Regions from separate parts of the Streptomyces sp. NPDC046900 genome, predicted to be linked through region 2. Evidence: riboswitches for the same ligand, from Rfam matches in the RefSeq annotation. Region 2 holds a riboswitch; each other region holds the start of a gene.
What was found. A riboswitch is a leader RNA that binds a small molecule or an ion and turns the genes downstream of it on or off. The one in region 2 is predicted to bind S-adenosylmethionine.
Positions count from the first base shown of each region.

Region 1 (10,187 bases), on a different contig from region 2:
GTTCTTCAACACCGTCCGGGAGGGCGACATCGTGAAGGTCGTCAATTCCAACGGCAAGCAGATGGAGCCGTTCGGCAACGGCTTCGGCGACTGGAACGTCGACTGGTCGAAGTGGCGCAAGGGCAGCGCCCTGGTGGCGGACGGCTCCGACGGCCGCAACCTGAGCAGCGCGAGACTGCGCCCCGAGTCCGCGTGAGGACGAGCGCCCCGCGCCCCGTCAGGGGTGCGGGGCCATGACGTCGTAGGGCCGCGACAGGACATGACGCCCCCGCAGGCGCCTCCGTACCGGCCGGCGGTCCCCGTACCGGACGGACGGGCCGTCAGGCGCTCAGGAGGGCCTTGCGGCGCATCAGGGCGGCCAGGGCGGAGGCGAACTCGACCGGCTCCACCGGCAGTGCCACCGCCGCGTCGGCCCGGCTCCACGTGGCCAGCCACGCGTCCTGCGGGCGCGCGATCAGTACGAGCACCGGCGGGCAGTTGAAGATCTCGTCCTTGATCTGCCGGCAGACGCCCATCCCGCCCATCGGAACGGCCTCGCCGTCCAGGACGCACACGTCGATGCCGCCCCGGTCCAGCTCCTTGACGACGGCGGCCGGTGTCGCGCACTCCACGAACCGGACCTCGGGAACGTCCGGAGCGGGCCTGCGCCCGGCCGCGAGCCGCACCTGCTCTCGGGTGTTGGAGTCGTCGCTGTAGACCAGCACCGTGGCGGTCGGCTGCATGGCTTCCTCCGGTACGCAGTGGTGTCTGCCGTCGTACGGAACGGAACGTTGGGGCGGATGCTACTCCCTTGAACTCGTGGTCAACAGCGGTTCGGACAGGGCTTCGATCCGCCATCCGGGCAGTACAGAGGGTGCGGACACTCCGAACGGCACCCCCCGGAGTGAGGGCGGGATAAGCGACCGACATAATGTCGGTCGTGGCGACAGCAACGACAGTAGACACCGGGCACGCGCACCCGTCGGTCAACCGACCGAACCTCACCAGCGTCGGAACCATCATCTGGCTGAGTTCCGAGCTGATGTTCTTCGCGGCCCTCTTCGCGATGTACTTCACCCTGCGATCGGTGACAGGGCCGACTCACTGGAAGGAGATGGCGAGCCATCTCAACTTCCCGTTCTCGGCGACGAACACCACGATCCTGGTGCTCTCCTCCCTCACCTGCCAGCTCGGCGTGTTCGCCGCCGAGCGCGGTGACGTGAAGAAGCTCCGGGGATGGTTCATCGTCACCTTCATCATGGGTGCGATCTTCGTCGGCGGGCAGATCTTCGAGTACACCGAGCTGGTCAAGAAGGACGGCCTCTCGCTGTCCTCGGACCCGTACGGCTCGGTGTTCTACCTGACCACCGGCTTCCACGGCCTGCACGTGACGGGTGGTCTCATCGCCTTCCTGCTGGTCCTCGGCCGCACCTACGCGGCGCGGAGGTTCACACACGAGCAGGCGACCGCCGCCATCGTCGTGTCCTACTACTGGCACTTCGTCGATGTCGTCTGGATCGGCCTCTTCGCCACGATCTACATGATCAAGTAGTCGGCCGTCGGCCGCGGCGGACGTTCACCCGATCGGGGAGAACCGAACGCCCGAGACGATCCGATCCTTTTCCAGAAGCATCGACGCAGAAGATCCTGACACCGGGGTAATCCGTGAAAAAGCTCTCCGCACGACGACGCCATCCGATGGCGGCGCTCGTCGTCCTACTCATCGCGCTGACGCTCTCCGGGGGGCTGTACGCCGCGTTCGCGCCCGCCGGTAAGGCGCAGGCCGATGACACCGCCCAGTCCCTCGCCATCGAGGAGGGCAAGAAGCTCTACCAGGTGGGCTGTGCCAGCTGCCACGGCACCGGCGGTCAGGGCTCCTCCGACGGCCCGAGCTTGATCGGCGTGGGCGCGGCGGCGGTCGACTTCCAGGTCGGCACCGGCCGTATGCCCGCCGCGACCTCGCAGGGCCCCCAGGTGCCGGCGAAGAAGAACATCTACTCGCAGGCCCAGATCGACCAGCTCGCCGCGTACATCGCCTCTCTCGGCGCCGGCCCGGCCGTGCCGACGAAGAACGACTACAGCCCCGAGGGTGCCGACATCGCCCGGGGTGGTGAGCTCTTCCGCACCAACTGCGCGCAGTGCCACAACACCGGCGGCAAGGGCGGTGCGCTGACGCACGGCAAGTTCGCGCCGACCCTTGAGGGCGTCGCCCCGAAGCACATCTACGAGGCCATGCAGACCGGCCCGCAGAACATGCCGTCCTTCCCGGACACCACGCTGTCGCAGCAGAACAAGAAGGACATCATCGCGTACCTCCACGCGGTCGACGGCGACCAGACCGTGAACCCCGGCGGCCTCGAGCTGGGCGGCCTCGGACCGGTCTCCGAGGGCCTGTTCGCCTGGATCTTCGGCCTCGGCGCGCTGATCGTGGTCGCCGTCTGGGTCGCCGCTCGGACCGCAAAGGCCAAGAAGTCATGAGTAGCCAAGACATTCCAGAAGAGAACCTGCCCGCTGAGCAGGACACCGCGCACGGTGCAGTGACGGTGGCGGACGAGCAGAACCCGTTCGCCGACCCGGGCCTGCCGCCCCACGAGCACCGCATCCAGGACATCGACGAGCTGGCCGCCAAGCGGTCCGAGCGCACGGTGGCCATGCTGTTCACCGTGTCGATGCTGGCCACCCTCGGCTTCATCGCCGCGTACGTGACGATCCCGAACGACAGGTCGATCTTCGTCTTCCCGATCGGGCACATCAGCGCGATGAACTTCGCGCTGGGTCTGACGCTGGGCGTGGCGCTGTTCACGATCGGCGCGGGCGCGGTCCACTGGGCCCGCACCCTGATGTCCGACATGGAGATCGCCGACGAGCGTCACCCGATCGAGGCCCCCCCCGAGGTCAAGGCGAAGGTCGTCGCGGACTTCCAGCAGGGTGCCAAGGAGTCGCAGTTCGGCCGGCGCAAGCTGATCCGCAACACGATGTTCGGCGCGCTGGCCCTGTTCCCGCTCTCCGGCGTCATGCTGCTGCGCGACCTGGGTCCGCTGCCCGGGACCAAGCTCCGTCACACGATCTGGTCCAAGGGCAAGCTCCTCGTCAACATGAACACGAACCAGCCGCTGCGTCCCTCGGACGTCGCGGTGGGCTCGCTCACCTTCGCCAAGCCTGAGGGCTTGGAGGAGACCAACGAGGACTTCCAGGTCCAGATCGCGAAGGCCGCCCTGATGATCGTCCGGCTCCAGCCGGAGAACATCAAGGACAAGAAGGAACTCGAGTGGTCCCACGAGGGCATCGTGGCCTACTCGAAGATCTGCACCCACGTCGGTTGCCCGATCTCCCTGTACGAGCAGCAGACGCACCACGTCCTCTGCCCGTGCCACCAGTCCACCTTCGACCTCTCCGACGGTGCCCGAGTCATCTTCGGCCCGGCCGGTCACGCCCTGCCGCAGCTGCGCATCGGCGTCAACGCGGACGGCTACCTCGAGGCGCTCGGCGACTTCGAGGAGCCCGTCGGTCCTGCATTCTGGGAGCGCGGATGAGTACTACATCGAGCAACACGAATCCGTCTGCCGCCGGCTCGGCGGACAGCTCGCGCGGACGGGCACCGGCCGGCGAGCGCATCGCGGACTGGGTCGACGGCCGCCTGGGGATCTACTCCCTGGCGAAGTCCAACATGCGCAAGATCTTCCCCGACCACTGGTCGTTCATGTTGGGCGAGGTCTGCCTCTACAGCTTCATCGTCATCATCCTCACGGGTGTGTACCTGACGCTGTTCTTCCACCCCTCGATGAACGAGGTCGTGTACCACGGCAGCTATGTGCCGCTGCAGGGTCAGGCCATGAGCGAGGCCTTCAACTCCACGATGCACATCAGCTTCGATGTGCGTGGCGGCCTGCTCATCCGTCAGATCCACCACTGGGCCGCGCTGATCTTCCTCGCCGGCATGTTCGTGCACATGATGCGCGTGTTCTTCACGGGCGCGTTCCGCAAGCCGCGTGAGATCAACTGGCTGTTCGGCTTCCTGCTGTTCGTCCTCGGCATGTTCACCGGCTTCACCGGTTACTCGCTCCCGGACGACCTGCTCTCCGGCACCGGTGTCCGCTTCATGGAGGGCGCGATCCTGTCCGTGCCGATCGTCGGCACGTACCTGTCGTTCTTCCTCTTCGGCGGACAGTTCCCGGGCGGCGACTTCGTGGCCCGCTTCTACTCGATCCACATCCTGCTGCTGCCGGGCATCATGCTCGGCCTGGTGGTCGGCCACCTGATCCTGGTCTTCTACCACAAGCACACGCAGTTCGCGGGTCCCGGAAAGACGAACAACAACGTCGTCGGCATGCCGCTGTTGCCGGTGTACATGGCCAAGGCCGGAGGCTTCTTCTTCCTGGTCTTCGGTGTCATCGCGGCCATCGCGGCGCTCGCCACGATCAACCCGATCTGGGTCTTCGGGCCCTACCGTCCGGACCAGGTGTCCACGGGTGCCCAGCCCGACTGGTACATGGGCTTCTCCGAGGGCCTGATCCGTACGATGCCGGGCTGGGAGGTCAACTTCTGGGGTCACACGCTCGTCCTGGGCGTGTTCATCCCGCTGGTGATCTTCCCGCTGGTCCTGGTGACGATCGCGGTCTACCCGTTCATCGAGTCCTGGGTCACCGGGGACAGGCGCGAGCACCACATCCTGGACCGCCCGCGCAACGCCCCGACGCGTACGGCCTTCGGTACCGCGTGGATCGCCTGGTACTTCGTGCTGCTGATGGGTGGTGGCAACGACATCTGGGCCACGCACTTCCACCTGTCGATCAACGCGATCACCTGGTTCGTCCGCATCGCCTTCTTCGTGGTGCCGGTCCTCGTGTTCGTGGTCACCAAGCGGGTCTGCCTCGGCCTCCAGCGCCGCGACCGCGACAAGGTGCTGCACGGCCGCGAGTCGGGCATCATCAAGCGGCTGCCGCACGGTGAGTTCATCGAGGTCCACGAGCCGCTCAGCCAGGAGCAGCTGCACACGCTCACGGCGCACGAGCAGTACAGGCCGGCCGAGATCGGCCCGACGGTCGACGAGAACGGCGTCGAGCGGAAGATCAAGGCCACGGACAAGCTGCGCTCCAAGCTGAGCTACGGCTACTACGGGGACACCAACCAGATCCCCAAGCCCACGGTCGAGGAGTACAAGGAGATCACGAGCGGCCACGGCCACCACTGATCGCTGCGCACGCCACACGCCACAGTCGAAGGGCCCCGTCCGGTGTTCGGACGGGGCCCTTCGCCGTCTGCCGGGCTGGATAGGGTGGACCTGTTCGAGATATGCGTCCCGTAGTCCGGGACAACGACCCAGGAGCGGCTTATGAGCGCTGTGACCCCCGCTGGAGGCGACACCGCGGCGGGCCGTTCCTGGCCCCAGGTACTGAACGGGCTGCTGGACGGCCGTGACCAGAGCGCGGACGACACGGCCTGGGCGATGGACCGCATCATGCGCGGCGAGGCGTCGGACGCGCAGATCGCCGGGTTCGCGGTGGCACTGCGGGCCAAGGGCGAGACGGTGGAGGAGATCACCGGCCTCGTCCGTGCGATGTACGAGCACGCGAACGTGATCGAGGTGCCGGGGCCGACGGTCGACATCGTCGGTACGGGCGGTGACGGCGCGAAGACGGTGAACATCTCCACGATGTCGTCGATCGTGGTGGCCGGCACCGGAGCCAAGGTCGTCAAGCACGGCAACCGGGCCGCGTCCTCCGCGTCCGGGGCCTCGGACGTGCTGGAGAAGCTCGGGGTCAATCTGGAGCTGCCGGTGCACCGGGTGGCCGAGGTGGCCGAGGAGGCCGGGATCACCTTCTGCTTCGCGGTGAAGTTCCACCCCGCGCTGCGGCACGTGGCGGCGGCGCGCGGGCAACTGGGAATCCGTACGACGTTCAACATCCTGGGCCCGCTGACGAACCCGGCGCGGGTGAAGGCCCAGGCCGTGGGTGTCGCTGACCCGCGGATGGCGCCGATCGTGGCGGGGGTCCTCGCCGAGCGCGGCAACTCCTCGCTGGTGTTCCGGGGCGACGACGGTCTGGACGAGCTGACGACCACATCGACCTCCCGGGTCTGGATCGTCCGCGACGGCAAGGTCACCGAGGAGGCCTTCGACCCCCGGGACGTGGGGATCGAGCTGGTCCCGGTGGAGGCGTTGCGCGGTGCCGACGCCTCTTACAACGCCGATGTGGCGCGACGGGTGCTGACCGGTGAGACGGGCCCGGTAAGGGACGCCGTACTGCTGAACTCGGCGGCGGCGCTGGTGGCGCTGGAGCCGGGTTCCGGGTCGCTCGCGGAGCAGATCCGGGCCGGGATGGAGAAGGCCGTGGAGTCCATCGACTCGGGGGCGGCCAAGCGGACGCTGGACCACTGGGTGGCGGCGACCCACGCCTGATGCCCGTGGGGCCCGGGGCGCGGTGCTCCTCGGCTCCGCTACGGGCTGTTCCGGGTGTGCCTGACAGGGGTGCCCCACCGGCTCAGGGCCGGTGGGGCCCACCAGGCATCGCTGCCCGGCGGGCCGCCCGTCCGGCGCTCAGGCGCCTTCGCGGCCGTGCACGCATCCCCGGCTGTGGATGGGCCTTCGTGGCGACGTACGGGTCGCGGTCTGCGGAGCGGCCTTTGTACCCGCGCGCGTCCCCGTCTCGGGTGCGGCCTTGGTGGCGGTGTGCGGGTCGCGGTCGGCGGTCCGGCCGTCGTGGCCGTGCTTGGCTCGTGGTCTGCGGTCCGGCCGTCGTAGGCGTGTGTGGATCGCGGTCTGCGGTCCGGCCCCCACGGCGGTGTGCGCGTCCCCGTCTCCGGTGCGGCCTTCGTGGCCGTGCGCGGGTCGCTGTCGGCGGTGCGGCCGTCGTACGCGTGTGTGGATCGCGATCTGCGGTCCGGCCCCCACGGCGGTGTGCGCGTCCCCGTCTCCGGTGCGGCCTTCGTGGCCGTGCGCGGGTCGCTGTCGTCGTGGTCGTGTGTGGGGCGTGGTCTGCGGTCCGGCCCCGCGTGGCCGTGTTCGCGTCCCCGTCCCCGGACCGCCCACCACAGCCGTGCGCGCGGCCCCTCTCCGGACCGGGCCTTCGCAACCCTGTGTGCATCCCGGCATCCGGACAGAAGTTGCGGCCGTGCGATCACGTCCCGTAGCGTCCTGTGCAGGTCATGAGCGACAGTCATTCGGCCCCGGCCGGCTGTCCGGCAACCCTCCGTCCGTGGCGGGGTGCCCCGGGTGAGGACCAGGCCGTAGGCAGCGAGGTCTGCGGCAAGCGCGGACCCCTCGCGTCACCAGGGGTCCTGGTCGTTCGAGGGAGCCTTCCGTGAGCAAGCGAATGCGATAGGGCCGCAGAGCCCCGCTTCCGCATCCCCTTTTCACCTCTTTTCACCTTTCCCGTGCCGATGACGCAGCCGCGCGCCGTCGTGCGCGCCGTCCGGCACGGCGATCCCACCTGCTCACACGGGAGTGCACCCATGTCCGTCTCCACCCTTGCCGCCGACCCGTCCGTTTGTGCCCCGCTGCCCGTTCTGGGCCGGGATGTCGCCGTCCCGCTCGTCACAGGCGGAGAGGTCACCTACGCCGCGCTCGACTACGCGGCCAGCGCCCCGGCACTCCAGCGTGTCTGGGACGACGTGGCGGCCTACGCCCCGTACTACGGCAGCGTCCACCGCGGTGCCGGATACCTCTCGCAGCTGTCCACCGACTTGTTCGAGAACGCCCGACGGACCGTCGCCGCGTTCCTCGACTGCCACGAAGAGGACGAGGTGATCTTCACCCGGTCCACCACCGACTCGCTCAACCTCCTCGCCGCCACCCTTCCGGACGACTGCCAGGTCTTCGTCTTCGAGACGGAACACCACGCCTCCCTGCTGCCCTGGCGGGGTGCGCGCGTCACCTGCCTGGACGCCCCGCGCACTCCGCAGCAGGCCGTCGCGACCCTGGAGCGCGCCCTCGCCGACCGCGATCCCCACGGCCCGGCCCTGGTCTGTGTCACCGGCGCCTCGAACGTCACCGGCGAGCTGTGGCCGGTGCGCGAGCTCGCGGCGGCCGCCCATGCGCACGGCGCCCGTATCGTGCTGGACGCCGCCCAGCTGGCCCCGCACCACCCGGTGTCGGTCAAGGACCTGGACGTCGACTGGATCGCGTTCTCCGGGCACAAGCTGTACGCGCCGTTCGGTTCCGGAGTCCTGGCCGGCCGTGCCGACTGGCTGCGTGCGGCCGAGCCCTACCTGGCGGGCGGGGGCGCCAGCCGCAAGGTCACCCGGCGCACCGACGGGGGAGTGGACGTCGAGTGGCACGAGAGCGCCGCACGGCACGAGGCGGGCTCGCCCAATGTCATCGGCGCCTACTCCATCGCCTCGGCCTGCAAGGCCCTCACCGAGGCCGGTTTCGACGCCCTCGTCGCCCGCGAGCAGTACCTGATCGAGAAGGTCCGGGAAGGGCTGGCCGGGGTCCCGGAGGTCAAGGTGCTCTCCCTCTTCGGCGACGACTCGCCCCGCGTCGGGGTCATCTCCTTCGTCGTCGAGGGCTGGAACAGCTCCCACTTCGCCGCCGCGCTCTCCGCGGAGTACGGCATCGGCGTCCGCGACGGCCTCTTCTGCGCCCACCCGCTGGTGCGCACGCTGCTGGGCGCCGACCCGCAGACCCAGGGGGAGTGCGGCGCCCCCGAGGCGGCACCCGGTGAGAAGTCGCTGAACGCGATCCGCGTCAGCTTCGGTGCGGGCACGCCCGACGAGCACGTGGAGCGTTTCCTCGGTGCGGTCAAGGAACTGGTCCGCGACGGTGCGAAGTGGAACTACCGCACGGAGGACGGCCGTTGCGTGCCGGCGGTCTGAGCCACGGGGACACGACCAGGTGGGCTCTCTCCCGTCCGCCCCGCGGCGGACGGGAGAGCGGCCCCTGCGGCCGGGGCCGCTAGTTGTCGAGCCCGATCGCGAACGCCGCCTCCAGGTCGTGCTGGGAGTAGGTGCGGAAGGCGACGTGCGTGTCGGTGCCCAGAACGCCCGGGATCTTGCTGATCCGCCCGGGGATGACGTCCGCCAGGTCGTCGTGGGCCTTGACCCGGACGATGGCGATGAGGTCGTAGGTGCCCGTGACGGAGAAGACCTCGCTGACGGAGTCCAGCGCGGCGATCGACTCGGCGATCTCGGGGATCCGGTCCACGCTGGTCTTGATGAGGACGATCGCGGTGATCACGGCTGGTGTTCTCCCTCGGGGGCCTGGACTGGGGGTTTCACCCTACTCGTACGGCCGTAGCGCACCCATGCGTAGACGAAGCCGAGGGTGAAGCCGACCAGGTGGGCGAGGTAGGCCACCCCCGGACCCTGGCTGGCGCGGCCCGCGGCCATCCACTGCAGGGCGGCCCAGAAGGGCAGCACCACCCACGCCGGGAAGCGCAGCGGCAGGAAGAGCAGGAAGGGGAAGAGACTGGTCACCCTGGCCTTGGGGAACAGGAACAGGAACGCGCCGAGGACCGCGGAGATCGCCCCGGAGGCCCCGACCAGCGCCTGGGCCGAGCTCTCGTTGGCCGCGGCGTACCCGAGCAGCGCCAGGTAGCCGCAGCCCAGGTAGAACAGGGCGAACTCCAGATGGCCCATCCGCTCCTCGGTCATCGCCCCGAAGACATAGAGGAAGAGCATGTTGCCCAGCAGATGCACCCAGGTGCCGTGGACGAACAGTGCCGTCACGGGGGTGATCGCGGCCCGCGGTGTCCCGCTGAAGAGCTCCGCGGGCACCACGCCCCAGCGGGCGAAGTAGGCGCGCTCGGCGGCCAGCAACGCGTCCCCGGTGCCGTACGCCGGATTCAGGCCCGCGGCCGGTCCCATCACGAAGATCAGACAGCACAGGGCGATCAGGCCGTACGTCACCGGCGCCGACTGTCCCCGCAGGGCTCCGGCGGCCGTCCTGCTCCAGGTGCTGAACATGGGACAGAGCATGGCGTAACCGCACTGATGGGCACAGAGTGCCTCGCCGCTGAGACGGGCAGGCGGCGGGTACTCGCCAGGCCGTAGGGTTACGAGCCACACGCTCCAGGGAAACTGGCGCATCACGGAGACTGGAAGAAGGAAGAGAAGCCACGATGACGGTTCCCCTCCCGACCGAAACGACCCGGTGGCGCTGCACGCTCTGCGGCAACCTCACGCGTTTCGACGTCACCCGCTCGTCGAAGGTGGTCGAGTACGTGCACCTCGATCTGGCCGGAGAGCCGAAGGTAGAGGAGCGCGAGGTGGTC
Region 1 covers NZ_JBEYXD010000004.1:65,246-75,432, forward strand. Annotated here, with positions in the region: gene ABZ904_RS05800 (Ig-like domain-containing protein) at 1-196, shown strand, start outside; gene ABZ904_RS05805 (hypothetical protein) at 321-722, opposite strand; gene ABZ904_RS05810 (heme-copper oxidase subunit III) at 911-1,531, shown strand; gene ABZ904_RS05815 (c-type cytochrome) at 1,645-2,457, shown strand; gene ABZ904_RS05820 (Rieske 2Fe-2S domain-containing protein) at 2,454-3,512, shown strand; gene ABZ904_RS05825 (ubiquinol-cytochrome c reductase cytochrome b subunit) at 3,509-5,170, shown strand; gene trpD (anthranilate phosphoribosyltransferase) at 5,312-6,376, shown strand; SAM riboswitch class IV at 7,119-7,235, shown strand; gene ABZ904_RS05835 (aminotransferase class V-fold PLP-dependent enzyme) at 7,429-8,790, shown strand; gene ABZ904_RS05840 (Lrp/AsnC ligand binding domain-containing protein) at 8,870-9,151, opposite strand; gene ABZ904_RS05845 (rhomboid family intramembrane serine protease) at 9,148-9,879, opposite strand; gene ABZ904_RS05850 (hypothetical protein) at 10,035-10,187, shown strand, end outside.
Region 1: linked by a shared signal. The riboswitch ahead of ABZ904_RS05835 (aminotransferase class V-fold PLP-dependent enzyme) and the one ahead of ABZ904_RS11325 (amino acid ABC transporter permease) in region 2 are both predicted to bind S-adenosylmethionine.

Region 2 (10,187 bases):
CCGAGGACCTCGGCGGGCGGCCCCTGCTCGACGATGCGGCCGCCGTCCATGAAGACCACCCGGTCGGCGATCTCCCGTGCGAAGGCGATCTCGTGCGTGACGATGAGGAGGGTGGTGCCGCCGCCGGCCAGGTCCTTGATGACGGCCAGCACCTCGCCGACGAGTTCGGGGTCGAGGGCGGAGGTGGGCTCGTCGAAGAGGATCACACCGGGGCGCAGGGCGAGCGCGCGGGCGATGGCCACCCGCTGCTGCTGGCCGCCAGACAACTGCCGCGGATAGGCCCCGGTCCGGTCGGCGAGTCCGACCCGGGCGAGCAGTTCGCGGGCGAGTTCCTCGGCTTCAAGCCTGGTCAGCCGGCCGGTCGCACTCGGGGCCAGGGCCACGTTGTCCAACACGGTCAGGTGCGGAAAGAGGTTGAAGTTCTGGAAGACGAAGCCGATGCGGCTGCGCTGGGCCAGGATGACCCGCTCGCTCAGCTCCTTGAGGCGGTCCCCGTGCCGGCGGACGCCGATGGGCTCGCCGCCCACGCTGACATAGCCGCGTTCGGGCTTCTCCAGGTGGTTGATCACCCGCAGCAGGGTGGACTTTCCCGAGCCGGAGGGTCCGAGGATCACGGTCACCTCGCCCGGACGTACCGTCAACTCGATGCCGTCCAGCACCCGGTGGGCGCCGTACCACTTGTGCACATCGTGCACCTCGACCGCGGCGGAGTGCGTCTCGAGCGTCTGGGTGGTCATACGGCGGCCTCCCTGCGCGCACGTGCCCGCAGCTCACGCAGACCGGTGCGGAGCCTCTGCAACGGGGTCGGCGGCAGGGTGCGGGTGGCGCCCCGGGCGTAGTGCCGCTCGACGTAGAACTGGACGACGGACACGATGCTCGTGAGGATCAGGTACCAGACGGTGACGACCAGCAGCAGCGGCACGATGTCGCCGGGGTAGGTGCTGCCCATGGTCTGCGCCGAGCCGAAGAGATCGAGCAGCGAGACATAGAACACCAGCGAGGTGCTCTTGATCAGTCCGATCAGCTGGTTGACGTAGTTCGGGGTGATGGACCTGAGGGCCTGCGGGAAGACGATTTTCCTGAACTGGTGGCCCCTGGGCAGACCGAGGGCGGCGGCGGCCTCGTGCTGACCCTGGTCGACGGAGAGGATGCCGCCCCGGACGACCTCCGCCGCGTACGCGGCCTCGTTGAGGCTCAGACCGACCACGGCGACGGCCATGTCGGTGGCCAGCCTGGACTCGTCGAAGGTGAGGAAGGCGGGGCCGAAGGGCACCCCGATGCTCAGCGTCCGGTACAGCGCGCTGAAGTTGTACAGGAAGATCAGCACGACGATCAGGGGTACGGACCGCAACGCCCATACGTAGGTCCAGCTGACGGCGCGCAGCACGGGGCTCCGGGAGAGCCGCGCGAGCGCCAGCACGATCCCGCCGAGCAGGCCGGCCACGGCGCTGAGCGCGGCGACTTCGAGAGTGATCAGCAGTCCGTCGAGGATGGTGGGGCGCAGGAACCAGTAGGCGAACCGGTCCCACTGGTAGAAGGGGTTCGAGACCAGGCCGTGGACGAACTGGGCCACCACGACCAGCACCACGGCCGTGGCGATCCAGCGGCCGGGGCGGCGCAGGGGCTGTACCCGCTGGGCGGTGAGCGGTCGGCCGGAAGCGTCCGGCGAGGGGTCGCGGACCGGGTGGGCTGGAGTGGTGGGCGTGGCGTCGGCGGTGGCTTCGGCCGTCGGCAGGGCGTCGACGGACACGGCTGTGCCTGGGGGTTCAGTCATGGAGGGCTCCGGCAGGTCGGACACCCGAGGACCGCGGCGGCGGTGCGTGACCACGACAGGCCGGCAGGGCAGGGGTCGCTCTGCGGAGCGGGGCAGCGCACGGGGTCGCACGGAACCGGGGGCTGGGCGGACAACGGCACACCGCTCAAGCGGTGTTCGTCACGGAGGCGGGGCTGGTGGAAGTCGTCAGCCCCGACAGCGGGCGCGGCCCGGTGCGGTACACAGTGCGCTGCTGACGCGCAGAAGGTCGACGGCCCGGTCGGCGACGAGCAACTGTGCGTACGGCTGTACGCAGCACTGAGGACGGCGTGCGGCCGTCCTGGAAGCTGCGTACATGTCCGCCACCTGTCGCTGTCCTGGCCCCTTGGGCCTCGCGCTTACCGAAACGTCATCCCGGTCCGGTCGTCACCTGGGGCACCCCACCGCGGCGCGAGGGTTGCCGGTCAGCAAGCCAGGGCTTGTCGCTGACGCTCATGACCGTTCTGAGCCGTAAGTAAGTCAGGCCCCGGAACCGATGTCAATGTGCGTCCATCAGGTGATACATCGGCCTACGGACGGACACCCCGTCAACTGGCCCGTACCGGCGCGCTGTCGGGCACGTGCGCGGCCCAGTCGAGGATCTGCACCGCCGCCCCCGCGGCCTCGAGACCACGGCAGCGCGCGTGGTGCCGGCGGGCGATGCCGTCGAGGTCGAGGTGCGGGCCGAAGGCCGGACGGGCGGCCAGCCGGCGGGCGTAGGCCCACAGATGCGGGTGGCCGGCGATGCGGTGCACCGCGTCTGCGTCCAGGTGCCAGCGGTGCACGGTGTCCAGTTGCACCAGGCTCACCCACAACTCCACGTCGGCGGCGGTGAGTTGGTTGCCCAGCACATACTCCTGACGCTCCAGCCGGCCCTCCAGCGCCCGCAGGGTGCACAGCAGCGAGGTGAGCGCGTCGGCCCGCTCCTCCGCGCCGGCGTCGGCCCGACCGGCGCGCTGTGCGGCCGCCTCGAGACCCTGCGCGCACAGGCGGCGCACACCCTCGAGCTCCGCGTCGGCGCCCTGCGGGTACAGCACATCGCAGCCGGCGCCGAAGTGCCGGGCCAGGTCGCGCATGATGTCCGGGGCGTGCGTGCTGACGATCCGGCCCGACCAGTCGTCGCTGAGCACGGGCGCGACGGCCGCCCCGGGGTAGTGGTGGGCACTCGCCTCGTACAGCGGGCGCAGCGCGGAGTGCTCGCCGCCGGGGCCGTCGGGCACCGCGGGCAGGAGGGTCACGGGGCAGACCTCGTCGAGACCGAGGAGGCTGTGGGTGACGGCTGTCCGCAGACAGTGCGGACAGGGAAGCGACAGGTGGAGGCGGTAGCGGCGGGGTACCGCGTAGTGACCGCTGCGTGCGTCGCGGCCGATGCGGCCCCGGAAGGCCGGGACGGACGACGGCGGGAGTGCGGTCAGGGCATGGGCGGACATGTCTCTCCCCGGGTACTGGTACGCGAAGATGCGGAGGGTGGCGGCCCGGCGGGCAGGTGACGCTCCCCGGCCCGCACGGCGGGGCGCGGGGTTCCGGCACGGCCGGTTCAGCTCGAGGCGCCGGCCGCGCTGCAGACCCGCAGCAGATCGATGTGACGGCGGGAGGTCAGAAGAAGGGACTGCCGACGTGTGCGGTGCACACGGCCGATGACCGGCTCCAGGCGTCCCATGTTTCCCTACCTATTGACTAGGAAATCCCACTGGAGTGTCGAGCGGGCTCCGGTCTGCGTCAAGGGGGCCGTCCGCAATGTGAGAGCGAGGGGGCCCGTCGCATCGGAACGCGGTGGTTCGTCCCCGGTCGGTCCGGCCCATTTCCCCATCTGTCGGGCCCGTGTCCATATCTGGACGGCCGGTAGACTCGGGGACCATGGCCGACTCCCCCGCCCCCGCCGACCAGCCCGCATGCGAAGGGTCGGCCGAGGACACGCTGCTGCCGGCCGAACTGCGCGCCTGGATGCAGTTGCTGGCCGCTGCCGGGGCGATCGAGCAGCGGCTGCGTTCCCAGGTCAAGGAGTCGCTCGGGGTCTCGCACGACGAGTTCCTGGTGCTGTGCCTGCTCGCCGAGCAGCCCGGCGCCGCTCTGCGCATGTCGCGGATCGCCGAGTCGCTGGGCCGCCCCAAGACCCGTCTGACCTACCAGATCGCCTGTCTGCAGCACGCGGACCTGGTGACCCGGCGTTCGGTGTGCGGCGACAAGCGGGGCATCGAGGTCGCCCTCACGGACAAGGGACGGCGGCTGCTGCGGGAGGTCTCTCCGGCGCTGGCCGAGACCGTCACCGAGGCCGTGCACGGGATGATCGACGACCGGCAGTGCGAGTCGCTGCGCGGCCTGCTGCCCGAGGTGGCCGACGCCTCCGTCGCCGGGTCCGACACGGCCGTCTGACGGCCGCACAAGGGCGCGTCACGCCGCGTCGCCCTCCACCTCCGACAACCAGCGGTACGGGTTGCCCGCGGGTTGCCCACCCGTGACGGCCGCCGGTACGGGCTCCCCCACGCGCGGCGGAGTCCGCTAGGCCCTGGCACCGCGGACTCCGGGCGGCCCGGCCGGGCCGGACCGCCCTCCTGTGGCGGTGGGAGGCCGCCGTAACCGCCCGGGCCTCAGCCCAGTTCTCCGTCCAGCCACTCCAGGACGTCGGGGGTGGCGGGGTCGGTGATGTCGGCGAACTCCTCGTGCTTCTTGAGGAACTTGGCGACGTAGGGGCAGACCGGCACGATCCGCTTCCCGGACTCCCGTACGTCGGTCAGCGCCTGCTGGACCAGCTGCGAGGCCAGGCCCTGTCCGGCGAAGGCGTCGTCGACCACCGTGTGGTAGAAGACGCGCTGGTCGCCGCGGTCGCGGTAGGCGGTCAGACCGGCGCGCCGGCCGTCGACCAGGATCTCGTAACGCTGCTTGGCGTCTACCCGCTCGACGGTGGGAGCGGCGGACGGCTGGCTCATCGGGATGCCTTTCGTCTGGAGGTCAGCGGCGCGCTGGGTTCTTGCGCGGCGTGATGACGGCGTTCGGCAGGGCGGGGGCGGGAAGGCGATCTCCCGGGTACCCCTCGACCGCGCCGAAGCGGTCGGAGGCGTTCTGCCACTCCTCGCGGGCCCGCACGATGTCGTCATGGCTGCGGCCGATGAAATTCCACCACATGACGATCTCTTCCTCGAAGGGGGTGCCGCCGAGCAGAACCGTCCGGGCCGTGTCCGCGGACTCGTTGACCAGTGTCAAGGGCTCGGTGCCCGGTGCGGCGTACCCCAACTCCGCCGGGTGCAGCAGGGTGCCGGCCATGCGGACCTCGCCGTGGTCGACAAGGAGACCATGCTCGAAGTCCGGGTCCACGGCGAGCGTGATCGCCGCACCCGCATCGAGGACGATCTCGGCGCCGAGCAGCGGTGTGAAGGTCCGCACCGGGGAGGCCTGCCCGGCCAGGGAGCCGAGGAAGACCCGGAGTTCGGCGCCGTCGATCCGGAGTGGCTCGGGTACGTGGTGCTGGAAGTCCCGTGCGGTGTGCCGGTGTTCCCCGGGGAGTGCCACCCACAGCTGCACACCGTGCAGGACGGTGGTTCCCGGTGTCGACACCTCCGAGTGGCTGATGCCGTACCCGCCCGTCATCAGGTTCAGCTCACCGGGCCGCACGAAGGCGTGACTGCCCAGGCTGTCACGGTGCTCGATCTCCCCGCTGAACAGCCAGCTCACCGTCTGCAGCCCGGTGTGCGGGTGCGGGGCGACGTCCATGCCACCGGTCTTCGCGACGTCGTCGGGGCCGTAGTGGTCCGCGAAGCACCAGGCTCCGATCAGGGTCCGGGCCCGCTGGGGCAGCGTGCGCCGCACCGGCATCGCCCGTGGGCCGCCCAGCGGCACCTCGCGCGGGGTGAGCACCTCTATCTCCGGCACTTTCGCCTCCCGTCGGTCGTCCACCGCCGCTCCGCAGCGCACTTCGGCGGACTCCGCCTCGACGTTGCTCATGAATCAGCGCCCTCCGTCCCTGGATGGTTTTATATTCAACAATTATACAAGGATCATAGAACGATGATCCCGCCGGCGCAGCCGAGCACGGAGCCCCGAGCGGCGAACCCGAAGGAGTCCCAGTTGAGCAGCCGTACGACAGAGTCCGCGGGCCGGCGGATCTTCATCGACAAGCAGAGCCCGAAGGCCTACCACGCCCTGCTCGAGACGTCCGAGGCCGTGCGCTCCGTCGCCTCCGAAGCAGGGCTCGAGCGTATCCTCGTGGAGCTGATCAACCTCCGGGTCTCGCAGCTCAACGGCTGCGCCTACTGCCTCGACATCCACACCAGGGCAGCCCTGCGCGCGGGCGAGACCACGCAGCGGCTCGGCGTGCTGGCGGCCTGGCGGGACACCGAACTGTTCACGCCCGAGGAACGCGCGGCGCTCGCGCTGGCGGAGTCGGTCACCGAGGCGTCGGACGCCGCGGCCCAGGAGTCCGCCTACGACGCGGCCCGCGAGGTGCTCACCGACGACCAGATCTCCGCGGTGATCTGGGTGGCGATCACGATCAACGCCTTCAACCGGGTCTCGATCATGAGCAAGCACCCGGTGCGGGCCCACGTCCCACAGTGACGCATCGGGCCCGGCACGGAGGCACGGGGCGTGCTGGATGCGCTCATCTCCTGAAGAGATGACCGTTATCAAGAACCATCGCCGTGAACAGGGAAGCGAGCGGGGTACTGCGACGCTTATGCCGTCTGTGAGCACCGAGGACGCTGCTCTGTCACCGCACCGCACGCCGAGCCCTCCCGGCTCCTTCTGCGAAGAGGGGCCCGTGTCCCAGCCCATGGATGTCCGAACGTCACACAGGCGCACCACAAGCACGACACCGGCTCACGGTGTGCCGGGCCGGCTGATCGCACTGCTGGCCGCCGCCTGCGGTATGACGGTCGCCAACCTGTACTACGCGCAGCCCCTGCTCCCCTCGCTGCGGGACGTCTTCCACCTGAGCGAGGCCACCGCGGGCCTGTTGATCACGCTCACCCAGGTCGGCTACGTGATCGGCATGCTCTTCCTGGTCCCGCTCGGCGACCGGCTGGAGAAGCGCTCCCTGATCACCACCCTGCTGACCGTCACCACCGTCGCACTGGTGGCGGCGGGCCTGGCAACCGGGTTCCCCATGCTGCTGGCCGCCTCCCTGATCAGCGGCACCACCTCGGTGGTCGCCCAGATCCTGGTCCCCTTCGCCGCGAGCCTCGCCCCCGACCACGCGCGCGGGCGGATCGTGGGCCGGGTGATGAGCGGCCTGCTGACCGGCATCCTGCTGTCGCGGGCGGTCAGCAGCCTGGTCTCCGAGCTCGCCGGCTGGCGCGTGGTCTACCTCGGCTCGGCCGTGCTCATGGCCGTCCTGGCCGTGACGCTGCGCGTGGCACTGCCACAGCACGAACCCACCACGACCGTGCCCTACACCCAGGTGCTGCGCTCCACCCTCGCACTGCTGCGCACCCACCCGGCACTGCTGCGCCGCGGCCTCTACCAGGCGGCGATGTTCGGGGCGTTCAGCGCCTTCTGGACCACCGTCTCCTACCTCCTCACCGGCCCGCGCTTCCACTACTCGGCCATCGGCGTCGGCGTGTTCGCCCTCGTCGGAGCCGCCGGTGCGGCCGTCGCCCCGCTCGCCGGACGCTGGGCCGACCGCGGGCACGCACGGCCCGCGACCGGCATCGCGTTCGCCGTCGCCGCGCCGGCCCTCGTCGTCGCGGGCCTCTACGGGCACAGCATCGTGCTGATCGCCCTGGCCGCCGTCCTCCTCGACATGGCCGTCCAGACCACTCTCATCGTCGGCCAGCACACGATCTACCAGCTCGACCCCCACGCCCGGGCCCGCCTCAACTCCGCTTTCATCGCCACCTTCTTCATCGGCGGCGCAGTCGGATCCCAGCTCGGCTCGATCGCCTACCGGGCCGACGGCTGGGGCGCGGTCAGCCTCCTCGGCGCAGCCCTGCCGGTCCTCGCCCTGCTGTACTGGACCACCGAGCGCCGGGCCGCGAGCAAGGCTGCGAGCTCGTAACGCCTGGTTACAGAAATGTGACATACGGTGAGCATGGTGCACTCGGTCGGATCCGTCAGCGCACTGTTCGCTCCCCGGCCGCGGAAGCCGGCGGGATCGTCTCGCGGTCCGGCGGGGTACGTCTGGGATGTGGAGCCCATCCCGCGCGCCGCCCAGTTGGAGGCGCTGACCGGCCTTCTCGACGAGGCGCTCGCGACCCAGGTCGCGACGGACAGCGCGGTGGCTGCCTGCGGTGAACCGGGACCCGTGTCCGCCCAGGTCGCCCGGGACTGCGGCCGGCAGAGCGTCACCCTGCAGCGGCTGCTCGGGCGCCTGCGGCGGCTGCCGGTGACGGACCCCGACCTCCTCGACGCCAAGCTCCACGCGGTCCGCTTGCTCGCCTATCAGCAGTGGATGGTGCGCGAGGCACTGGATCTCGCCTTCACCACGCACCCGGACGCCCGGACGGAGGCCGCGCGGCTCGGCCTCAACGGTCTGGGCCGCCCGGCGGACGACCTGCGCCGTTTGCGGGAAGCTCTGCCAGGCCCGGGCCCGGGCGACGGGGCGTGAGGTGCGTACCGGCCGGCTTCGCCCCCAGCGGAGCGGCGGCAGACCCGGCCCGGAGACCGCATGTGGACGGGCGCCATCACCGCGTCGGGGGACGGATCGGCTCCCGTCCGTGTGACTTGCGGCTGACCTGGACAGACACGCGGACAACACGAGGTGTGGACCGTACGATCGGGCAATGCCCGACACGACCGAAACCACGCCCGGCTGGCTGAGTCCCGACGAACTCGAGCTCGCGCGTGCGCGTATGCCCATCCTGTACGTGGAAGCCGTGCCTGTGCGCGTCGACGACAGCGGTGAAGTCACCAGCATCGGACTGCTGCTGCGGATCGGTCCGGACGGGACCGTCAGCCGCACGCTCGTCTCCGGGCGGGTCCTGCATCACGAGCGGGTCCGCGACGCCCTGCTGCGTCATCTGGAGAAGGATCTGGGGCCCGTGGCGCTCCCCCGCGTCCCTCCGTCCCTGCAGCCCTTCACCGTCGCCGAGTACTTCCCGACCCAAGGGATCACACCGTTCCACGACCCCCGCCAGCACGCGGTGGCCCTCGCCTACATCGTGCCGGTCGCCGGCGACTGCCGCCCCCGCCAGGACGCGCTCGACCTCGTGTGGTTCAGCCCGCAGGAAGCCGCCTCGGCCCTGGTGCAGAACGACATGCCGGGCGGGCAGGGCGTCCTGCTCAAGCAGGCGCTGGCCCACGTCGGCTACCTGGCCTGAACGGCGGGTCCGCCGGCCCGGTCCGCCGGGACTGAGACCCCGGGCCGGCGGTCCCGACGACAGCATCCCGCCGAACGACCAGGAGGCGCCCACGCCCTTGTACGGGCAGCGGCTGCTTGGGCTCCCGGTGTGGCGTGGCGCGCCCCCTCACCCCTTCAGCGACGCGGCCGCCTCGGCCGCCTCCGCCGTGACCTGGGCGGCCGCCCGGGCGGCGCGTCCGGTCACCCGCCAGGCGAGCATGCGCAACGCGGTGGGCGGAGCCGGAGGGAAGACACCGAGCTGACCGAGCATGGTGATGTCGTCGCGCACCGCCTCGTGTCCGACGACCTTGCCGTCGCGCACGTCTAGGACATGGATCTGCTCGTAGTCGATCTCACGGCCGGTGGGCGGCACGGCCTGGTCGAGCGCGCCGTCGCGGAACCGGACGAACGCGCCGGTGTGACGGCCCTGCATGCGCAGCCGTACCCAGACCTGGTCGTCGTTGCGGGCGACGCCCAGGACGGGGAAGCGCAGGTCGCTGAAGGCGTACCGCATCCACGCACCCGAGGCGAGGGTGCCCGCGGGTCCGGGGAGCGCGCAGGCCGGAGGTGCCACGGCCGCTTCGCGGTTACAGAAGTCCTTGTGCACCACATCCAGTGTCAGTGCCGGATCTCCGGTCGCAAGGACCCGGAAGAGCCCGTCGGCCAGTTCCGCGACATCCATACCCATTGCTTCCATGCCTTTCAGCGGTCGTGCGAGGCGTGCGCCTCGGTCGCGGGGACGGACGGGGCAGCACGGGACATCCCCCCTGCTCCACCGCCCGCTTCCCAGATTGAGGTTATAAGGCGCCTAATGAATAGTGCAATCATATGGTCACTTTCACTAGGATGACGGCATGTCCTCTCCTCGCCGCTATGTCTCCCCGCTGCGCGAGCAGGCCGCCGCGCGGACCCGTGCCCTGATCCTCGAGCGGGCCACGGAGCTGTTCGCCGAGCGCGGGTATGGCCGGGTGACCGTCGCGGACATCGCCTCGACGGCCGGCGTCGCGACGAAGACCGTCTTCGCCAGCGTCGGCAGCAAGGGCGACATCCTGGACCGGATCGTCGAACAGGGCGAGCGCGACTCCGGCTACGAGCAGTCCCTGGCGGACCTGCTCGCGCTGCGCA
Region 2 covers NZ_JBEYXD010000008.1:164,223-174,409, forward strand. Annotated here, with positions in the region: gene ABZ904_RS11320 (amino acid ABC transporter ATP-binding protein) at 1-737, opposite strand, end outside; gene ABZ904_RS11325 (amino acid ABC transporter permease) at 734-1,774, opposite strand; SAM riboswitch class IV at 2,143-2,253, opposite strand; gene ABZ904_RS11330 (glutathione S-transferase C-terminal domain-containing protein) at 2,341-3,222, opposite strand; gene ABZ904_RS11335 (MarR family transcriptional regulator) at 3,650-4,165, shown strand; gene ABZ904_RS11340 (GNAT family N-acetyltransferase) at 4,381-4,719, opposite strand; gene ABZ904_RS11345 (pirin family protein) at 4,742-5,731, opposite strand; gene ABZ904_RS11350 (carboxymuconolactone decarboxylase family protein) at 5,855-6,343, shown strand; gene ABZ904_RS11355 (MFS transporter) at 6,612-7,781, shown strand; gene ABZ904_RS11360 (hypothetical protein) at 7,911-8,330, shown strand; gene ABZ904_RS11365 (NUDIX hydrolase family protein) at 8,506-9,042, shown strand; gene ABZ904_RS11370 (ester cyclase) at 9,190-9,744, opposite strand; gene ABZ904_RS11375 (helix-turn-helix domain-containing protein) at 9,917-10,187, shown strand, end outside.

Region 3 (10,187 bases), on a different contig from region 2:
CAGGCCGGCCGTCAGCAGGGACTTGCCGAGGCCGTAGCCGGTGGCCGCGGGCAGCTGCAGAAGCTGGGGGATGACGAGGGACATGGCGAACATGCCGAAGCCGAGCGCCACCGAGGCCAGGTTGGTGACCAGCACCTGACGGCGGGCCGTGGTGCGCAGGTCAACCAGCGGCTGCTCGATGCGCAGTTCGAAGAAGCCCCACACCACCAGGATCACGACGGCCGCTGCGAACAGGCCGAGCGTGGTGCCGCCGCTCCAGCCCCAGTCGGCGCCCTTGGAGACCGCCAGCAGAAGGCAGACCAGACCGGCCGCCATGCCGAGGGCGCCCAGCACGTCGAAGCGGCCGCCGCTGCGCACCGCCGACTCCGGTACGAAGACCAGGACGAGCACGGCCGCGACCGCACCGAGCACCGCCGAGGTCCAGAACAGCACGTGCCAGTCGAAGTTCTCGGCGATCACCGCGGCGGTCGGCAGACCGAGGGCGCCACCGACCCCGAGGGAGGCGCTCATCATCGCGGTAGCCGATCCCAGCCGCTCGGCGGGCAGTTCGTCGCGCATGATGCTGATGCCGAGCGGGATGACGCCGGACGCCAGTCCCTGGAGGGCGCGTCCCACGATCACCGGCGTCAGGCCGTCGCTCAGTGCCACGGTGACCGAGCCCAGCACCAGCATGGCCAGCCCGACCAGCAGCATGCGGCGCTTGCCGTACATGTCGCCCAGCCGGCCCATCACCGGGGTGGCGACGGCGGCGGCGAGCAGGGTCGCGGTGACGGCCCAGGCCGTGTCCGCCGACGAGGCGTTCAGGAGCTTGGGCAGCTCCGGGACGATGGGAATCACCAGGGTCTGCATCAGCGAGACCACGATGCCGCCGAAGGCGAGCACCACGACCAGGAGGTTCGACCCGGGTGCTGGGGATGCTCCGGCGGGCCGGGTGGGTGCGTCGGACATGGGAGGGCGCCTCCGTCGGAGTGCAGGCGTGCTTGACTCAGGCAACCTTAATCCGATTGATTGACTTAAGCAAGCTAAAAACGGGGCCTCGGCGTTCTCCGTCCGGACGCGCGGCCACCCCGCGCCGCTCGGGACGCGGGGCGGCGCGGGTCGCTCAGTGCAGGGTCTTCAGGGCTGCGGCGTCGTAGGGCTTCAGCTCGTCGAAGCGGCCCTCGAGGACCTTCCGGGCCCACTGCGGGTCCTGGAGCAGCGCGCGACCGACGGCCACCATGTCGAACTCGTCGCGCTCGAGGCGGTCCAGGAGGTCGTCGATCCCCTTGAGAGGGGCGCCCTCGCCCTGGAAGCCCTTGAGGAAGTCGCCGTCCAGGCCCACCGAGCCGACGGTGATCACCTGCTTGCCGGTCAGCTTCTTGGTCCAGCCCGCGAGGTTGAGGTCGGAACCCTCGTACTCCGGGAGCCAGTACCGGCGGGTGGAGGCATGGAAGACGTCGACACCTGCCGCGGCCAGCGGGGTCAGGATCGCCTCCAGCTCGTCCGGGGTCTCGGCGAGCCGGGCGTCGTAGGCCTCCTGCTTCCACTGCGAGTAGCGGAAGAGGACCGGGAAGTGCGGCGAGACCGCCTCCCGCACGGCGGCCACGATCTCCGCGGCGAACTTCGTGCGGGCCACCGGGTCGCCGCCGTACGCGTCGGTGCGCCGGTTGGTGCCCGACCACAGGAACTGGTCGAGCAGATAGCCGTGGGCGCCGTGCAACTCGACGCCGTCGAAGCCGATCCGCTCCGCGGCGGCGGCACCCTCGGCGAACGCGCCGATGACATCGTCCAGGTCCTGCCGGGTCATCGCCTCGCCGGCACCCTCGGTGCCGTCGAGGCGCAGTCCGGAGGGGCCGACGGCGGGCGCGTCCGCGAACGGCGGCTGACCCTGCCTGCGCACCATGCCGATGTGCCACAGCTGCGGCACGATCGTCCCGCCGGCCGCGTGCACCGCTTCGGCCACCTTGGCCCAGCCGGCCAGCTGCCCCTCGCCGTGGAAGCGTGGGACGCGGTCGCTCTGACCGGCCGAGTCGTGGCCCACATAGGTGCCCTCGGTGACGATCAGACCGACGCCGGCGGCTGCGCGGCGCTCGTAGTACGAGACCACGTTCTCGCCGGGGACGCCGCCCGGCGAGAACTGTCGGGTCATGGGCGCCATGACGATCCGGTTCGGGACGGTCAGGCCGTTCAGCGTGACGGGACGGGACAGGATCTGGGCCGCTCGGGAGGCGGAGGCGGGGGCAGTCACGTGGGAGAGCTCCTCGGCAGGGATCGGACTGGGGGAAACCAGCTGGTATGTGCGCATGCATCGATACCTGTGCGTAGAAGACAACCCGTCCGGTCGGTATGGCATTCCGGCACGCGGGCGGCCCCGCGTGTGATCCCGGGCACGCCCGAGGGCGGCACCCCCTGTCTGAAGGGGGTGCCGCCCTCGGTCTGAAGGACGGTCGATCAACCGGGGTTGATCAGAAGTCCATGTCACCGCCCGGCATGCCGCCACCGGCGGGCGCGGCGGCCTTCTCCGGCTTGTCGGCGATGACGGCCTCGGTGGTGAGGAACAGCGCGGCGATGGAGGCGGCGTTCTGCAGGGCGGAACGGGTCACCTTCGCCGGGTCGATGATGCCTTCCTTGACCAGGTCGACGTACTCGCCGGTCGCGGCGTTCAGGCCGTGGCCCGGGGTCAGGTTGCGCACCTTCTCCACCACGACGCCGCCCTCGAGGCCGGCGTTGACGGCGATCTGCTTCAGCGGGGCCTCGAGCGCCAGCTTGACCGCGGCGGCACCCGTGGCCTCGTCGCCCTCGAGCTCCAGCTTCTCGAAGACCTGGGAGGCCTGCAGCAGGGCCACGCCACCACCGGCGACGATGCCCTCCTCGACGGCGGCCTTCGCGTTGCGGACGGCGTCCTCGATGCGGTGCTTGCGCTCCTTGAGCTCCACCTCGGTGGCGGCACCGGCCTTGATGACGGCCACGCCGCCGGCCAGCTTCGCCAGGCGCTCCTGCAGCTTCTCGCGGTCGTAGTCCGAGTCGCTGTTCTCGATCTCGGCGCGGATCTGGTTCACCCGGCCGTTGACCTGCTCCGAGGAGCCGGCGCCGTCGACGATGGTGGTCTCGTCCTTGGTGACGACGATCTTGCGGGCGCGGCCCAGGAGGTCCAGGGTCGCGTTCTCCAGCTTGAGGCCGACCTCCTCGGAGATGACCTCGCCGCCCGTGAGGATGGCGATGTCGCCGAGCATGGCCTTGCGGCGGTCACCGAAGCCCGGGGCCTTGACGGCGACGGACTTGAAGGTGCCGCGGATCTTGTTGACGACCAGGGTCGACAGGGCCTCGCCCTCGACGTCCTCGGCGATGATCAGCAGCGGCTTGCCCGACTGCATGACCTTCTCCAGCAGCGGGAGCAGGTCCTTGACCGAGGAGATCTTCTGGTTGGCGATCAGGATGTACGGGTCGTCGAGGACGGCCTCCATACGCTCCATGTCGGTGGCGAAGTACGCCGAGATGTAGCCCTTGTCGAAGCGCATGCCCTCGGTGAGCTCCAGCTCGAGACCGAAGGTCTGCGACTCCTCGACGGTGATGACGCCTTCCTTGCCGACCTTGTCCATGGCCTCGGCGATCAGCTCGCCGATCTGGGTGTCGGCGGCGGAGATGGAGGCCGTGGAGGCGATCTGCTCCTTGGTCTCGACGTCCTTCGCCTGCTCGAGCAGGGCGGCGGAGACGGCCTCGACGGCCTTCTCGATACCGCGCTTCAGGGCCATCGGGTTGGCACCGGCGGCCACGTTGCGCAGGCCCTCGCGGACCAGCGCCTGGGCGAGCACGGTCGCGGTGGTCGTACCGTCACCGGCGACGTCGTCCGTCTTCTTGGCGACTTCCTTGACCAGCTCGGCGCCGATCTTCTCGTACGGGTCCTCGAGCTCGATCTCCTTGGCGATGGAGACACCGTCGTTGGTGATCGTGGGGGCGCCCCACTTCTTCTCGAGGACGACGTTGCGGCCCTTCGGGCCGAGGGTCACCTTGACGGCGTCCGCGAGCTGGTTCATGCCGCGCTCGAGGCCACGCCGCGCCTCCTCGTCGAACGCGATGATCTTGGCCATGTGAAGTGGTCCCTCCAGGACTGGGGGTGATTACTTCGGACCGCGCCCGCGCCCGCGACGGACGGCCCCGGCCGGAGGTTCCTTGCCCCACCCGGTCCGCGGCCTCACCGACCCGGTCCTTCTTTTGTCACTCTCACCTTCAGAGTGCTAACGCCAATGATTAGCACTCGCCCCCTCCGAGTGCAAGGTGCGCCCGCGGAGCGGGCTCGTCGAGGGGTGGCGGCCGGGTGGCGGGTGGGCGCGAGGTGCGCCCGCGGAGCGGGCTCGTTGAGGGGTGGCGGCCGGGTGGCGGGTGGGCGCGAGGGGGTACTCAGGTGAACGCGGGCTGACCAGGGCGCGCCCGCGCGCCCCCGCCCCGGGCAAACCGAGGGGCTCGTACCCCGAACCGGGATACGAGCCCCTCGACACGTCGAACAGTTCAGTCGTCGGCGCGTTCTTCAGCCGGCCAGTCGGACCATGTCCGCCTGCGGCCCCTTCTGACCCTGCGAGATCTCGAACTCGACCCGCTGGCCCTCTTCCAGGGTGCGGTAGCCGTCCATCTGAATCGCGCTGTAGTGGACGAAAACATCCGCACCACCGTCGACCGCGATGAAGCCGTACCCCTTCTCCGCGTTGAACCACTTGACGGTGCCCTGAGCCATGCCTAACTCCCCTATTACTGGCCCTTGCACAGATCCACACTTCGCGGACCCGGGTCAGACCTCACCCCCCAACGGTTGGGGGCGTGCGCCGGAACGCGTCGACCGCGGCTGAATGTATCTGTCCAACTGCCGTCTGCAACAGGTCAATCGGACGAGAATTCCGGGCACGACCGGTCGGGAATGTACGGAGAATTCATCCGAATTCAGGGCAAGTCGGGCCCTGCAAAAGGAGCGAATGGCTCAAAAACCCTGCCTACTTTGGCTACTTCTTATCGGCCTACGGCAGGAACTCAGAGCACCCGGCGGGGAAACCGGGAGCGGGTTCCCCAACTGTACCGTGCTCAACCATGCAGAATTGCCCCCTCCGCTTGTCTCACGGAGAGGGCAATTCGATGAACTCTCGGTGACTTGAGTTACCGAGGGTAATGATCGGCTGGCCGAGTAACCGTCAGCCGCCCGCCACCGCCGGGATGATGGAGACGCCGGCGCCGTCCGGCGTCACCGTCTCGAGGCCCTGCTCGAAGCGGACGTCGTCGTCGTTGACATACACGTTGACGAAGCGGCGCAGCTTGCCCTGGTCGTCCAGGACGCGGGCCGCGATGCCGGTGTGGTTCTTCTCCAGGTCGGCGATGACCTCCGCCAAGTTCCCGCCCTCGGCGGGAACCTCGGCCTGGCCGCCGGTGTAGGGGCGCAGGATGGTCGGGATGCGGACGGTGACGCTCATGGGGTGTGACCTCCGGTGGGGTACGGCCGGCGGGACGGGCGCTCAGACGAGCCCGGCCGCACGGAAGGAGTCCAGGTTCGGGCGGATCGTGGCGGTGAGCCCGGTGCCGGCCACCGCGTCCAGCGTCTTGAGACCGTCGCCGGTGTTGAGGACGACCGTCGTCTTCGCCGGATCGAGGACACCGCTCTCGATGAGCTTGCGCGTGACACCGACGGTCACGCCACCGGCCGTCTCGGCGAAGATGCCCTCCGTACGGGCGAGCAGCTTGATGGCATCGACGATCTGATCGTCCGTCACGTCCTCCACCGCACCGCCCGTGCGGCGCGCGATGTCGAGGACGTACGGACCGTCGGCCGGGTTGCCGATGGCCAGCGACTTGGCGATCGTCTTCGGCTTCTGCGGCCGTACGACGTCCTGGCCCGCCTTGAAGGCGACCGACACCGGCGAGCAGCCCTCGGCCTGCGCCCCGAAGATCTTGTAGGGCGTGTCCTCCACGAGCCCCAGTTTGATCAGCTCCTGCAGCCCCTTGTCGATCTTCGTCAGCTGCGAGCCGGAGGCGATCGGGACCACGATCTGGTCGGGCAGCCGCCAGCCGAGCTGCTCGGCGATCTCGTACGCCAGGGTCTTGGACCCCTCCGCGTAATACGGACGGAGGTTGACGTTGACGAAGCCCCAGCCCTCGCCCGCCGGGTCGCCGATCAGCTCGGAGCAGAAGCGGTTCACGTCGTCGTAGTTGCCCTCGATGCCGACGAGGTCGCCGCCGTAGATCGCTGCCATGACGATCTTGCCCTGCTCCAGGTCGTGCGGGATGAAGACGCAGGAGCGGAAGCCGGCACGGGCCGCCGCGGCACCGACCGCGCCCGCGAGGTTGCCCGTGGAGGAGCAGGAGAGCGTGGTGAAGCCGAAGGCGCGCGCCGCCTCCAGCGCCTGGGCGACCACACGGTCCTTGAAGGAGTGCGTGGGGTTGCCGGAGTCGTCCTTCACATACAACCCGCCGGTGACGCCCAACTCGCGCGCCAGGTTGTCGGCCTGGACGAGCTTGGTCCAGCCCGGGTTGAGGTTCGGCTTGCCGGCGACGTCCGCCGGGACCGGCAGCAGCGGCGCGTAACGCCAGATGTTGGCGGGGCCGGCCTCGATGCGCTTACGCAGTTCCTCGGTGTCGTAGCCCGAGAAGTCGTACGCGATCTCCAGCGGGCCGAAACACTCCTCGCAGGCGAAGACCGGGCCGAGGGGCACCCGGTGGCCGCACTCACGACACGAGAGAGCCGCGGCGGGACCGAGATTCACGGAGTCGGTGGTGCTTGCAACTGTCTGCACAGCCATGTCAGGCGAGGCCCTTTCTCCTCATCTTCCTCACGACGCATCTCGCCGTGAGACGGATTTGGCACCTTCCCTAGCCGGGAGCCTCGCGAAGACGATCAGGAGCGATCTACGAGAACCGACTGGAGGGTTGCCGGGGCTTCATCGGGCCGTGTCCCTCTGCCCCTCTGGATGAGCGGTATGCGGTTGTTTCACCGTGGTGAGCGACGGCGACCCCCGACATGCGATGGTCACCGGCGTTGTTCAAGACTGTAACCGAAGGCCAGGAAAGTTGAGAGAGTCGTCCGAACCGCGAGATGGACGGATCACCACCCGCACCCCGTGCGAGTCCCACTCGGGGATCTCTTCCGATCTCTTCTGCCGACCACCGCCGTACGAATGTGAGGAGTCGCAGACTGTGCTGGAAGAAGTAGAGCGCTGGCTGAGCACCCGCTCCTGGTCCGTCGCCGATCGCCCGCTCCACCAGATCCTGGCCGCGAAACGCTCGTCCGGCTCAACGGTCAGTGTGGTGCTGCCCGCGCTGAACGAGGAGGAGACGGTCGGCGACATCGTCGCCGCCATCCGCCACGACCTCATGCAGAAGGTCCCACTCGTCGACGAGATCGTCGTCGTCGACTCGGGCTCCACCGACCGCACCTCCGAGGTCGCCGCGGCGGCCGGCGCGAAGGTGGTGCACCGCGACGCGATCCTGCCGCGGATCCCGGCCGTGCCCGGCAAGGGCGAGGTGCTGTGGCGGTCCCTGCTCGTCACCCGTGGCGACATCGTCTGCTTCATCGACGCGGACCTGAGGGAGTTCTCCTCGGAGTTCGTCTCCGGAATCGTGGGCCCGCTGCTCACCGACCCCGGCGTGGACCTGGTGAAGGCGATGTACGACCGGCCGCTCGGCGCCACGGCCGGCCAGGGCGGACGTGTCACGGAGATGATGGCCCGCCCGCTGCTCAACATGCACTGGCCCCAGCTGGCCGGATTCGTACAGCCGCTCGGCGGCGAGTACGCGGCCCGCCGTTCCCTGCTGGAACGGCTGCCGTTCCCGGTCGGGTACGGGGTGGAGCTCGGCATGCTGGTCGACGCCCTGCACCTGGTGGGCCTGGACGCCCTCGCCCAGGTCGACGTGGGAGTGCGCAAGCACCGCCACCAGGACGGACAGGCGCTCGGCCGCATGGCCGCCGCGATCTACCGCACCGCACAGCTCCGGCTGGCCCGCGGTCATCTGATCCGCCCGTCCCTCACCCAGTTCGAACGGGTGGCGGGTGGGTTCGAGCCACGGACGTACTCGGTGGACACGGAGGAGCGGCCGCCGATGGAACAGATCGCCGAGTACATGGAACGAAAGGCGGCCTGAATGGCTGCGGAACCCGTTGTATACGGCTCCGCATACGGCTGAATGGAACGTTTGAGCGTTTAGGCTCCGGGCTAGGTTTCGTGGCATGGCTTCCCCGCACACGGCTTCCGTACTTGTCGCCTCCAACCGCGGCCCGGTCTCGTACACGCTGGACGAGAGGGGGGAGCTCACCGCCAAGCGGGGCGGTGGCGGACTGGTCTCCGGACTGTCGGCGATCGGCCCGGACACGGACGCCGTCTGGATCTGCTCCGCCCTGAACGACGCCGACCGTGAGGCCGTCCGGCGCACGGGCGGTGCGCTCGATCCGGCCGACACCGGCGGGCAGCGCGTACGGATGCTCGACATCGACGCGCAGGTGCACGCCGACGCGTACAACGGCATCGCGAACTCGGTGCTGTGGTTCGTGCACCACATGCTGTACCAGACGCCGCTCGAGCCGGTCTTCGACGCGGCGTTCCGGCGCCAGTGGAAGGCCTACGAGGAGTACAACCGCGCGTTCGCCGAGGCACTCGCCCAGGAGGCGGGCCAGGGCGCGGCGGTCCTGATCCAGGACTACCACCTCACTCTGGCCCCCCTGATGCTCCGCGGTCTGCGCCCGGACCTGCGGATCGGTCACTTCTCGCACACTCCGTGGGCGCCGCCGGAGTACTTCCGGATGCTGCCCGACGACATCGCGGCGCAGGTGCTCGGCGGGATCCTGGGCGCCGACCGGGCGGCGTTCCTGACGCAGCGCTGGGCGGACGCGTTCACCGAGTGCTGCCACGCGGTCCTCGGCCCCGGCAGCGCCTCGGGCACGCGCATCGGTGTGCACGGACTGGGCGCTGACGCCGACTTCCTGCGGTGGCGGGCGCACCAGCCGGACGTGAACGAGCGGATGGCGGCGCTGCGGCAGCAGATCGGCACGACTCCCGACGGCAGGCCCCGGAAGACGATCGTGCGGGTGGACCGCACCGAGCTGTCGAAGAACATCGTGCGCGGGCTGCTGGCCTACGAGGAGTTGCTGGAATCCCGTCCCGAGTGGCGCGAACGGGTCGTCCACATCGCCTTCGCGTACCCCTCCCGCCAGGACCTGGCCGTCTACCGGGACTACACCGCGGAGGTGGAGCGGGTGGCGACGGAGATCAACTCGCGGTACGGCACCGCGGACTGGACTCCGGTCGAGCTGCATGTGAAGGACGACTTCGCGCGCTCGCTGGCCGCGTACCGGCTGGCGGACGTGGCCCTGGTGAACCCGATCCGGGACGGTATGAACCTGGTCGCCAAGGAGGTCCCGGTGGTCTCCGACGAAGGCTGCGCACTGGTGTTGTCCCGGGAGGCCGGGGCGTTCGAGGAGCTGGCCGAGGACGCGGTGCCGGTGAACCCGTACGACATCGGGGGCATGACGGCGGCCCTGCACCAGGCGCTGTCCATGGGACCGGGTGAGCGCGCGGAGCGCACGAAGCGGTTGGCCGCGCAGGCCACGGCGCTGCCCCCGGCCCGGTGGTTCCTGGAACAGCTGGCCGCACTGGAGGGTTGAGCGGTCCGCTCCGGGCCGCCGGCCGTCCACGGGCCGCTCGTGCCGACGGCCTGCCCCCTCGCCCCTATCGGGGCGGTTCGGCGAGCCGCTGTGCCAGCGCCCTCAGCAGCCGCACCACTCCTCCGGGGCCGTCGACCACCAGATCCGCGCGTTCGGCCAGTTCGGTGACCTCCTCGCTGCCGCTGCAGACAAGGAGGCCGGACACGCCGTCCGAGCGGAGCTTTTCGACGGCCGCGAAGGCGGACAGGTCGCCGAGGTCGTCGCCGACGTACATGACCGCTCCCGCACCGATCTCGCGCAGGTACTCCAGCAGGGCCACCCCCTTGTCCATGCCCGGCGGGCGCAGCTCCAGGACCATGCGGCCCGGCTCGACGATCAGCCCGTGCCGGGTGGCGAGGTCGGCGAGGGGTTCGCGCAGGGCCTCGAAAGCGGCTTGCGGATCCTCGGCGCGGCGGGTGTGCACGGCGACGGCACGCCCCTTCTCCTCGATCCACGTCCCCCTCCAGGCTCCGATCCGGTCGAGGACGCCGGGGAGTTCGGCGCGGACGGCGGCGACGCCGGGATGCGGGGCGGGGGC
Region 3 covers NZ_JBEYXD010000012.1:31,681-41,867, reverse strand. Annotated here, with positions in the region: gene ABZ904_RS14720 (MFS transporter) at 1-948, opposite strand, end outside; gene ABZ904_RS14715 (NADH:flavin oxidoreductase) at 1,103-2,227, opposite strand; gene groL (chaperonin GroEL) at 2,445-4,067, opposite strand; gene ABZ904_RS14705 (cold-shock protein) at 4,505-4,708, opposite strand; gene ABZ904_RS14700 (MoaD/ThiS family protein) at 5,157-5,432, opposite strand; gene thrC (threonine synthase) at 5,475-6,755, opposite strand; SAM riboswitch class I at 6,774-6,930, opposite strand; gene ABZ904_RS14690 (glucosyl-3-phosphoglycerate synthase) at 7,150-8,094, shown strand; gene ABZ904_RS14685 (trehalose-6-phosphate synthase) at 8,180-9,610, shown strand; gene otsB (trehalose-phosphatase) at 9,675-10,187, opposite strand, start outside.
Region 3: linked by a shared signal. The riboswitch ahead of thrC (threonine synthase) and the one ahead of ABZ904_RS11325 (amino acid ABC transporter permease) in region 2 are both predicted to bind S-adenosylmethionine.